One region of the Vibrio sp. 704 genome, then DNA from elsewhere that is predicted to be linked to it. Evidence: predicted binding sites of a transcription regulator. Region 1 holds the regulator's gene; the other holds the start of a gene.
What was found. The regulator CRP, encoded in region 1, controls carbon source genes, mostly activating them, when cyclic AMP is high. The targets are predictions, from matches to a motif close to TGTGANNNNNNTCACA.
Positions count from the first base shown of each region.

Region 1 (5,928 bases):
GCGCTTATCATGACCGCACTGGTGAGGTGAGCCGTGAAGCAGCAGGCAACCAAATCGTATTGCGCCACCGCCCATTGGGCGTGATGGCGGTGTTTGGTCCTTACAACTTCCCAGGCCACCTACCAAATGGTCACATTGTGCCTGCGCTACTGGCTGGTAACACGGTAGTCTTCAAACCGTCTGAGCAAACGCCATGGACGGGTGAATTGGCAATGAAGCTATGGGAAGAAGCCGGTCTGCCGAAAGGCGTGATTAACCTTGTCCAAGGCGCGAAAGAAACTGGTATCGCCCTCGCTGACGCTAAAGGCATTGATGGCGTACTGTTTACGGGTAGCGCGAATACGGGGCATGTATTACACCGTCAATTTGCTGGTCAACCGGGCAAGATGCTCGCACTAGAAATGGGGGGTAATAACCCGATGGTGATCTCTGATAAATACGGTGATTTGGATGCCACGGTTTATACCATCATCCAGTCAGCGTTTATCAGTGCTGGGCAGCGTTGTACGTGTGCTCGTCGTTTGTATGTACCATTGGGTGAAAAAGGCGATGCGCTTATCACCAAGCTCGTTGAAGCGACACGCAATATTCGCGTAGACCAACCATTTGCAGAACCTGCGCCATTTATGGGACCGCAAATTTCGGTCGCGGCAGCCAAGTTTATTCTTGATGCACAAGCTAATCTACAGTCTCTTGGCGGTGAAAGCTTGATTGAAGCGAAAGCAGGAGAGGCGGCGTTTGTTTCTCCAGGCATCATTGATGTAACGAACATTGCTGAGTTACCAGATGAAGAGTACTTCGGCCCACTTCTGCAAGTGGTGCGCTACGAAGGATTAGACAAAGCCGTGGCGCTAGCAAACGATACGCGCTTTGGCTTATCTGCTGGTTTGGTTTCAACCGACGACCAAGAATGGGAATACTTCGTTGACCACATTCGTGCAGGTATCGTGAACCGTAACCGCCAGCTCACTGGTGCAAGCGGTGATGCGCCATTTGGTGGTCCGGGGGCGTCGGGTAACTTGCGCCCAAGCGCTTACTACGCAGCAGATTACTGTGCGTACCCAATGGCATCAATGGAAGGTCAAGAGACTGTCTTGCCTGCAACATTGAGTCCAGGTGTAGCGCTATAAGTTTTAATAATAGAGTCGCAACTATGCATTGCGGCTCACCTTGCCGGCGCATCATTTAGGTATGGGTTGTAGTGATCGTTGGCAGAACACGAAAAGTGAGCAAAGACTCGGAAAAGCGTGTTGACTGACTGGCATTTACCGTCACAGGTTGATGGTTGCTCGTTCATTATTCTGGACAACTTTTGTTGTGAACGAGCAGCCAACTTCCGCTTACCTTTAAACTCTACATCTCGTAACAAGGAGTCGTTATGACGCCCGATGTGTTATTTGAATCGCTATGGCAAGATTACATTCAACGTCTTTGCCCTTCGGCGGCTAAAGTGCATCAGCTGCTTCAAGAAGATGAGCCTCTGATTAATGATCATATAGCTTTACGTACCTTCAATATCGCGCCTCTTGGTATTGAAACTCTAGCTAAGCCATTTGTAGCTATTGGTTACAAGGCGTGTGGTGATTACGTTTTCGAAAGCAAAAAGCTGATTGCTAAGCACTATGAGCACCCAGATCCGAAGCAACCTAAAGTATTTATTAGTGAGCTAAAAGTTGAAGAGTGCTCGCCTGAGCTACAAGAGATTGTGAAAAATTTGGTGGCACAAGTCGATGCTGACAAGCTGAACGATAGCGCATTCTTACATGGTGGACGCTTGTGGGATTTAAGCTTTGCTGATTACCAAACGTTGGCTAAAGAAAGTGAGTACGCATCTTGGCTTGCGGCGCATGGTTACGGAGCAAACCACTTCACGGTGAGCGTTAACCAACTCAATGAATATGAAGAAGTGAAGCAGGTAAACGATCATCTGCGTACCGCTGGGTTTACCATTAATGAAAATGGTGGTGAAGTGAAGGGCACTCCTGAGGTGTTGCTAGAGCAGTCATCGACCATGGCAGATAAAGTAGCGGTTCGTTTTAGCGAAGGCACTGAAATTATCCCTGGCGGGTTTTATGAATTTGCTAAGCGCTATCCGATGGAAAATGGTGATTTGTACCCAGGTTTCGTGGCCGCTTCAGCTGACAAAATCTTTGAAAGTACGAATGGCTAAGTTTTAGGGTTAACCTGTTAAGCTTACTCATTAGTGTTCGCTGCACCCTATCTCATTTGGTCATGAGTAAATAAAAAGCCACCAATGTTGCCATTGGTGGCTTTTATAATTTTGTTCGTGTCACTCTAGTTCGAGATTAACGAGTACCGTAAACCACGATGGTTTTACCGTGAGCAGAGATTAGGTTCTGCTCTTCTAGCATCTTCAAGATACGACCCACTGTCTCACGAGAACAGCCAACAATTTGACCGATTTCTTGACGAGTGATCTTGATTTGCATGCCGTCTGGGTGAGTCATTGCGTCTGGTTGTTTTGCAAGGTTCAGAAGCGTCTGAGCGATACGACCAGTTACGTCTAGGAACGCCAGGTCACCTACTTTTTGGCTAGTTACTTGAAGACGACGAGCCATCTGCGCAGAAAGGCGCATTAGGATGTCTGGGTTTACTTGGATAAGCTGACGGAACTTCTTGAAAGAAATTTCAGCAACTTCACAAGGAGATTTAGCACGAACCCAAGCTGTGCGCTCTTGGTCTTCCTCGAATAGACCAAGTTCACCAATAAAGTCTCCTTGGTTTAGGTAAGAAAGGATCATCTCCTTACCTTCTTCGTCTTTGATAAGAACCGCAACAGAACCTTTAACGATGTAGTACAAAGTTTCTGCCTTTTCGCCCGCGTGAATTAGCGTGCTCTTTGAAGGGTACTTATGAATATGACAGTGTGAAAGAAACCACTCTAATGTTGGGTCGGTTTGAGGTTTACCTAGAACCATAATATCTCACTTCCTCTGCAGGGTACGCTTGCGCTATCCATATTTTAGCTAAGCCTGAATTAGGCCTACTAGAATAAGAGCACTTTTTATATGCTGCAAGCTCTCTTGTGTTTCGGTAAGAAATAGTATCCTTTTTCGAAAACGATTTCTTGATTTTAATCGTGCCATGATTGAGATTTTGTAAGCAAAACTGTGCACATGATCACGGTATGAAAAGTAAACATCTTCGCAGGCAGGTTTTTAGCCAATTTTCCCTGTTTCGATGAGCTGTTGTAGGATAGGCCGAACTATGAGCTCCATTGCAAAGCTCATCTTACCGCCGGGTACGACAATCGTGTTGTGGCGTGACATGAATGAGCCATCAATCATGGCCAGCAGATATGGGAAGTCGACATTCTTGATACCGCGTAGGCGAATCACTACAAAACTCTCATCCAAACTAGGGATGCCTTTTGCATTAAGTGGGTTGGAAGTATCAACGGTCGGTACGCGCTGGAAGTTGATGTGAGTACGAGAAAACTGCGGAGTGATATAGTTGAGGTAATCGTCCATGGATCGCACGATTGAGTCCATTACCGCTTCACGCGAATGGCCGCGATCGCGAGTGTCACGTACGAATTTTTGTATCCACTCTAAGTTCACAATCGGCACCATGCCGATTAAGAAATCCACATGTTGAGCAACATTAACATCGCCATCGACCACGCCACCATGTAACCCTTCATAAAACAGCACGTCGCTGTTTTCGGGTAAGTCTTGCCACGGTGTAAACGTGCCTGGCATTTGATTGTAGGGAACCGCTTCGTCAAACGTGTGCAGATAACGGCGCACGCTGCCAGTACCATCATGCCCGAACTTACGGAAAAACTCTTCTAATCCCGGGAAGTCATTAGCTTGTGGGCCAAAATAGCTAATGTGTCGACCTTGCTCGCGGGCTTTGCGAATTTCGATGTCCATTTCTGGGCGAGTAAAGCGATGGAAGCTATCGCCTTCAACCCATGCGGGTTTAACGTTCATCATATTGAACATTTTACGGAAGGCTTCAGATGTAGTGGTCGTGCCGGCACCGGACGAACCAGTAACCGCAATAATTGGGTGTTTCGCTGACATGACAAACCTTGTCGAAAATTACTTACCTGTAATGTGCAGTAGAGTTACTACTGCACGGTCGATATCCCACTATAGCACGTAACAATACCTTGTCATCGAGTGGGATACGGTAAAATGTGAAGGGTCTAAAATTTTGTTTTATGCTGAATATCGACGGTTTCGTGTAGCTCAGAGAACACGATAACCGCTTCACCTTTTTCCAATTGAGCTTTAACTTGATCAATTTTGTCTTGCAAAGAAACCTCGACGGTTCCGTAATCCGTTCCTTCGCGTAAGACGAATTCACGAATTAAGTTTTCCAATGTTTCCGGCGCAATGTCTTGCCATGGAATGACCATAAATACCTCTAACTTTTATGATGAGCGGCTAGTTTACTGCGTTCGTTGCTTGGATACAGCAGAAAGGTAATCTGCGGCGATACTTTCGTAATACGCGGGCAGCGCTTCCTCCAACCAAAACTTAGGTTTTAACGCCGTTCCTGTTAGGAAGCCAACATGGCCACCGTGTTCAAAGAGACGGTAATCAATGTTATCTGGCAAAACAAACTTCGGTATCACATCATCGGTCATGAACGGATCGTCTTTGGCATGGATGATCAGTGTGGGTAGCGTGATTTGCTGTAGTTTACTTAAGCCAGAACATTGATCGTAATAATCTTGTGCGTCTTTAAAACCGTGCAGTGGTGCCGTGATCAAATCATCGAATTCATACAATCGAGTGACACGTTTTATTGAGTTGTAGGACAGCGCAAGCTCGCCGTGCAATAGATGATGCTTTTGTAACGCGTTACGTTTCAGTGAAGAAAGCAGGTAACGGCGATACACTTTTGAAAAGCCTTGTTCTATACGGTTTGCACACGCCGCTAGGTCTAAAGGCGCTGAGATAATAGTCGCTGCATTCAAAATAGGGTGGTTTTTATACTGGGCTAAATAATTCGCCAACATGTTACCACCAAGAGAAATACCAACTGCAACTTTGGGATTATCAGGAAAACGTTGTTCAAGGTGCTCTAGGAAGTAACGAGCATCCGTCACTTCACCCGAGTGGTAAGCTCGTGCTTTTTTGTTTGGTTTACCGCTGCAGCCACGAAAATGCATCATCACCGACAGCCATCCAGATTGAGCAAATGCATTCATTAGCCCATTGGCATAAGGGCTATAGAAGCACCCCTCTAATCCATGAAATAAAACAAAAATCGGCTTTTTTTGTGCAGGCTCTTGGGTTGGGTCCTCGCTCCACGCGAGATCGAGAAAGTCGCCATCGGATGTATCGAGGGTTTGCCAAATCGGCGTAAATAACGCTTTTTTGCGAATAAAACGCGGTAAAAGCGTTTGGAGATGCGGGTTTTTGATCCCGGCGGCTGGGAAAAATTGTGTCATACCTAACTGCTCTTATGCGGTCCTTCGGTGTCCGTTGAAGAACTTATTAATATAATCCTTTATAAAGATTATAGGTATTCTACAGATTTATGGGCGTTTTGGTGGTTGAATGTTTGGCACCGGAATAGCAAAGGCTTGCTGCAAATGTTCCCCACCGAGTTGACGACAGTATCTCAACGTCAGTGGGTCACCATCATTTTTGAGTAGTGCAAGTGAGTTAATGCAGTCCACCAAATCCGCTTGTTGCTGCTTTTCTAGTTGCAGCTCAAACTGCAAGGTCTCACGATACAAAGCGTCATTGACTTGAGACTTAAGGTGGCGACGAAGGTCGCGAAAGGAGTGAAGTAAAGTTTCGCTCCTACCTAGACAGTCTTGCACCAAGGGCCAGTCTTTTTCTTGGAAAATGAGTTGCTGCTCATCGAGCCATCTGAGCAGCAGGAGTAGGTTCACGTTACCGTGGTAGTTGTTTTGCAATGATAAGCACGCTTCCTTCACTTCTC
Region 1 is NZ_JAWOUH010000029.1:28,814-34,741, forward strand. It holds gene astD (succinylglutamate-semialdehyde dehydrogenase) at 1-1,130, shown strand, start outside; gene R7R24_RS22900 (DUF1338 domain-containing protein) at 1,379-2,170, shown strand; gene crp (cAMP-activated global transcriptional regulator CRP) at 2,307-2,939, opposite strand; gene R7R24_RS22910 (phosphoribulokinase) at 3,180-4,049, opposite strand; gene R7R24_RS22915 (YheU family protein) at 4,175-4,387, opposite strand; gene R7R24_RS22920 (hydrolase) at 4,421-5,428, opposite strand; gene R7R24_RS22925 (TIGR02444 family protein) at 5,516-5,928, opposite strand, start outside.

Region 2 (5,928 bases), on a different contig from region 1:
CTCTTTCTTTACCACCAGCTACACGAATCACATCTGGGCGCTTAGCAATGGACAATTCTGGGTAATATGGGTCGCCGTCAGTAATGGCAACGACAACCTTAGAAATATTTGGGTGAGAAAGCAGTTTCTCTACGGTATGTTCCAGTACCGCCTTACCTTCGATCAATAAATATTGCTTAGGGCGATCTGCCTTCATTCTGCTACCCACACCAGCAGCAGGCACAATTGCGATATGCGATGAGTTCATATCCAACATTTTAATGGTTTTCCTCACCTATAATGCGGTAAAAAGTCTCGCCATCTTTAACTAAACCGAGCTCATGACGCGCACGTTCTTCAATCGCATCAAGACCTTGCCTTAAATCATCAATCTCAGCGAACATTTCATTGTTGCGAGCTTGTAGCTTGCTGTTCACTTGTTGCTGAACTTCAATTTCATCTTTTACTGTGTAGTAGTCAGACACTCCGTTTTTACCAAACCATAGAGTGTATTGAAGCAAGCCAAACAGTAGCGTAAGGGCTATAACAAAGATTCGCATATCGCTGCTAACATTCTGTACCGGAAGGAATTAGATAAGGTGACATATATAGCATAAATGCGAGGTTGCCTCTAGGGGAGAAAGGGAGACTCACACGCTCCTTACAAGAAATAAGCAGCAAAATGAAACAAGCTCATAGGAAGCGCTCCTTACCCATGACCAAAGTAAGAGCCAAAAATACAAACCTATAAATACAAAAAACCGCCGTAGCGATGGTTTCAAAAAGCTATTTAGCGAAACTTTACTCAATAAGAATTAAGCTTGATCTTTAACTTCTTTGAGACCGCTTACTTGAAACATGGAGGAGTGCGCTCACTTAGCGCTTCCGTTATATAAAAAAACACCCCGCCAAAGCAGGGTGTTTTAAAAGCTTTAAGTTAAGCTGCTAATTCAGTGAAGAATTAAGCTTGACCTTTAACTTCTTTAAGACCGTTGAAAGGAGCGCGATCACCTAGTGCTTCCTCGATACGGATTAGCTGGTTGTACTTAGCAACACGGTCAGAACGGCTCATAGAACCAGTTTTGATTTGACCTGCTGCTGTACCTACCGCTAGGTCAGCGATAGTTGCATCTTCAGTTTCGCCAGAACGGTGAGAGATTACTGCTGTGTAACCTGCGTCTTTAGCCATCTTGATTGCAGCTAGAGTCTCAGTTAGAGAACCGATTTGGTTGAACTTGATAAGGATAGAGTTAGCTACGCCTTTCTCGATACCTTCAGCAAGGATCTTAGTGTTAGTAACGAATAGATCGTCACCTACTAGTTGAAGCTTGTCACCTAGTAGTTCAGTTTGGTGCTTGAAGCCATCCCAATCAGACTCGTCTAGACCGTCTTCGATAGAAACGATTGGGAATTGGTTAGCTAGCTCAGCTAGGTAGTGGTTGAACTCTTCAGAAGTGAAAGTTTTACCTTCGCCTTTCATGTTGTAGATGCCAGCTTCTTTGTCGAAGAACTCAGATGCAGCACAGTCCATAGCTAGAGTAACGTCTTTACCTAGTTCGTAACCAGCAGCTGCAACAGCTTCTGCGATAACTTCTAGAGCTTCAGCGTTAGATTTAAGGTTAGGAGCGAAACCACCTTCATCACCAACTGCAGTGCTGTAGCCTTTAGACTTAAGAACTTTAGCTAGGTTGTGGAATACTTCTGCACCGATACGTAGACCTTCTTTAAGAGTCTTAGCGCCAACTGGTTGGATCATGAACTCTTGGATGTCAACGTTGTTGTCTGCGTGCTCACCACCGTTGATGATGTTCATCATTGGTAGAGGCATAGAGAACTGACCTGCAGTGCCGTTTAGCTCAGCGATGTGCTCGTATAGAGGCATGCCTTTCGCAGCAGCAGCAGCTTTAGCGTTTGCTAGAGAAACAGCTAGGATAGCGTTAGCACCGAATTTAGATTTGTTTTCAGTGCCGTCTAGTTCGATCATTACTGCGTCGATTGCAGCTTGGTCTTTAGCGTCTTTGCCAACTAGAGCTTCAGCGATTGGGCCGTTTACAGCTTCAACTGCTTTAAGAACACCTTTACCTAGGAAACGTGCTTTGTCACCGTCACGTAGCTCAAGAGCTTCGCGAGAACCAGTAGATGCGCCAGATGGAGCTGCCGCCATACCTACGAAACCGCCTTCTAGGTGTACTTCAGCTTCTACAGTTGGGTTACCACGTGAGTCGATGATTTCACGACCTAGAACTTTAACGATCTTAGACATTAATGTTTCCTCTCGTTTCAAATATAAATGTCAATCTTAAAGGGCAGCAGCACAACCTTCGCCGCCGCCCGTATCCTTTTACTTCTCGAATTCGCCGCGTGCGTTTTGGCCCGCAGCCTTAACAAAACCTGCAAACAATGGATGTCCATCGCGAGGAGTCGAGGTGAATTCTGGGTGGAACTGAGCCGCTACAAACCATGGGTGAGCTGGGTTCTCAATCATTTCCACTAACTTCTTGTCCGCAGATAGACCTGATACTTTTAGGCCTGCTTTTTCGATTTGCGGACGAAGCACGTTATTCACTTCGTAACGGTGACGGTGACGTTCATGGATCGTCGCGCTACCGTACAGTTCACGAGCTTTAGTCCCTTTCTCTAGGTGACACAGCTGTGAACCAAGACGCATCGTACCGCCTAGGTCAGACTTTTCAGTACGCTCTTCTACGCTACCTGATTCGTCTACCCACTCTGTGATCAAACCTACCACAGGGTACTTAGTCTCTTTGTTAAATTCTGTTGAATGTGCACCTTCCATACCCGCAACGTTACGCGCGTATTCGATTAGTGCAACTTGCATACCCAAACAAATACCTAGGTAAGGCACGTTATTTTCACGTGCATATTGAGCCGCACGGATCTTGCCTTCAATACCACGATCGCCGAAGCCACCTGGTACTAGGATTGCGTCCAAACCTTCTAGAAGTTCAACGCCTTTTGTTTCGATATCTTGTGAGTCTACATACTTAATTGTGACGCTTAGGCGGTTTTTCAAGCCAGCGTGTTTAAGCGCTTCGTTCACAGATTTGTATGCATCTGGTAATTCAATGTATTTACCAACCATACCGATGGTTACTTCACCAGTAGGATTTGCTTCTTCGTAGATAACCTGTTCCCATTCAGAAAGGTCTGCTTCAGGAGCAGTAATACCAAAGCGAGCACACACAAGGTCATCTAGCCCTTGAGATTTAATCAACTGAGGGATCTTGTAGATAGAGTCTACATCCTTCATTGAAATTACTGCTTTTTCTGGAACATTACAGAACAGTGCGATTTTTTTACGCTCATTCGCAGGAATAACGCGATCGCTACGGCAAACTAGGATGTCTGGCTGAATACCGATAGATAGAAGTTCTTTTACAGAGTGTTGCGTCGGCTTAGTTTTCACTTCGCCCGCTGCCGCTAGGTAAGGAACAAGTGTTAGGTGCATGAACATTGCGCGCTCACGGCCTAGCTCAACAGCTAGCTGACGAATCGCTTCCATAAATGGTAGTGATTCGATATCACCAACAGTACCGCCAACTTCAACGATAGCCACATCATGGCCTTCAGAACCTGCAATAACGCGATCTTTGATTGCGTTAGTGATATGAGGGATAACTTGAATAGTTGCGCCTAGGTAGTCACCACGACGTTCTTTACGAAGTACGTCGGCATAAACACGACCTGCAGTGAAGTTGTTACGCTTGGTCATCTTGGTACGGATGAAACGCTCGTAGTGACCAAGGTCAAGGTCAGTCTCTGCGCCATCTTCTGTAACGAACACTTCACCGTGCTGAGTAGGGCTCATTGTGCCCGGGTCAACGTTGATGTAAGGGTCAAGCTTCATCATAGTCACTTTAAGACCACGAGCTTCTAGAATAGCCGCAAGAGATGCTGCTGCAATACCTTTACCTAGAGAGGATACAACCCCGCCAGTAACAAAAATGTAATTTGTCGTCATGTTTAACCTGAAATTGGTTGAATGAGGGAAATGGAGTGCTTCTGGACGGGAGATAAATATACCAGAAGCTCCTTACCGCCACAACGTGAAATCTATCACACCGTAATTTTTTATTTTTTGCTTCAAATCAAAGTGAGCAAAGACAACCCAAAGTCCGTTTCGTGTAACCAAACAAGCTGACCTTATATTATGTATTCTGCCAGTTTACCTCTGCCTCGATTCTTCTTGTTTTACTTCATCCCAAAAATGGTCAAGTTCTGATAAAGAACAATCTGTAAGTACTTTGCCTGACTGCTGGACCTTGCCTTCAACTTGTTTAAAACGTCGCGCAAACTTTACGTTTGCTTTTCCTAGCGCGACTTCTGGGTTTTTATCAAGGTGGCGAGCCAAATTGACAGTCGCAAATAGCAAATCACCGAGTTCCAACTCAACTTTCTCTTCATCGGGCTGAACTTGCAGTACCTCTTCCATGACTTCGTCAATTTCTTCTCGTACTTTATCGACAACCGGGCCAAGTGAATCCCAATCAAACCCAAATTTTGCACATTTTTTCTGAATTTTTGTAGCACGAGAAAGTGCCGGTAAAGAGTTTGGTATTGAGTCTAGGATACTTTCTTCCGCTTTGCCTACTAGGGCTTTTTCTTTTGCTTTTTCCGCTTCCCAGTTCGCGTTAATTTCCTCGTCAGATTCAAACTCAACATCTGAAAAAACATGCGGGTGGCGACGAGTCAGTTTTTCGTTCACGGTTTCGACGACATCCGAAAAGTCGAACAGCTCTTGCTCTTTCGCTAGCTGACTGTAAAAAATCACCTGAAACAACAAATCCCCTAGCTCTTCTTTTAGATTGGGCCAATCTCGATTTTGAATCGCGTCCACCACCTCGTAGGTTTCTTCTATTGTATGCGGAACGATGGTGTCAAAGGTTTGTTTTAAGTCCCAAGGGCAACCGTTTTCGGGGTCACGCAGCTTCGCCATGATTTGTTCTAACTGTTCAATTGGATGACTCATTTTTTGTTCCTTTAAACCTTTCTATTAAAGAAAAAGGTGAGCAGCCAAAACCACTCACCTTCTACATTATATTTTCTCAGCAGCTTTCACTAAGTAATTGTTACTTTGACAAGGCAACAAGTTTTCGCGACTCCTGAGCATAGCCTACTATGTGATGCCCCTGAGCCGGCACGTCGGAATAAGTGCAGCTAACGCAGATAAAAAGCCAAATATGACGCAAGTGTAACTCTGTAAATAGTTGAAGTTGTAGCTAGGCGACAAACAAACGAGACTCCTGAGCATGGTTCACCATGTGATGGAGCGAGTGCGTGCAGTCAACAACGCTACAACGATAACTATGACGAGAGTTTTAGCCGAGGCGTTTCACCGTCATGACATCCTTGATCTGTTCCACACGTTTCGAAACCCGCGAAAGCACCTCAATATTGGTGACTTCTAGGTCAAAGTCCATGATGGCAAGTTGACGTCTGTAGTCGACTCGGTTCTTCATACTGGTCACTTTGATCTTTTCGTTGGCGAACAGTGTCGTAATGTCTTTGAGTAGACCACCTCGCTCCATCGCTTCAACACGCACGGTGAGGATGTATGACCCCACAAAGCCGCTGCCCCAGACTGTATCGATGATGCGCTCTGGCGCATGATGGCGCAGTTCTTCTAGCTGTTCACAGTCACTACGGTGTACTGAAATCCCACGACCTTGCGTTATGTAACCAGAGATATCGTCACCTGGAATTGGCTGACAGCAACGTGCTAGATGTGTCATTAGGTTATCGACGCCTTCTACTACAACTGCGTCTTTTTTCGGTCGGCTTTGCGCGGGTGATTTATGCTCAGCTTCTTGCAGTTTTTCCAGTGCTTGCTGATCTTCTTCCTCTGCCGTTGGCTTGTTAACTAACGCGTTGATATGGTTAATTATTTGGTTGATACGCAAATCACCGCTACCTACACCAACATACAAT
Region 2 is NZ_JAWOUH010000008.1:61,002-66,929, reverse strand. It holds gene ispD (2-C-methyl-D-erythritol 4-phosphate cytidylyltransferase) at 1-256, opposite strand, end outside; gene ftsB (cell division protein FtsB) at 258-539, opposite strand; gene eno (phosphopyruvate hydratase) at 941-2,242, opposite strand; gene R7R24_RS13140 (CTP synthase) at 2,321-3,961, opposite strand; gene mazG (nucleoside triphosphate pyrophosphohydrolase) at 4,166-4,969, opposite strand; gene relA (GTP diphosphokinase) at 5,319-5,928, opposite strand, start outside.
Region 2: R7R24_RS13140 (CTP synthase) is a predicted target of CRP. The motif match lies at 4,046-4,061, and genes of this name have one in related genera.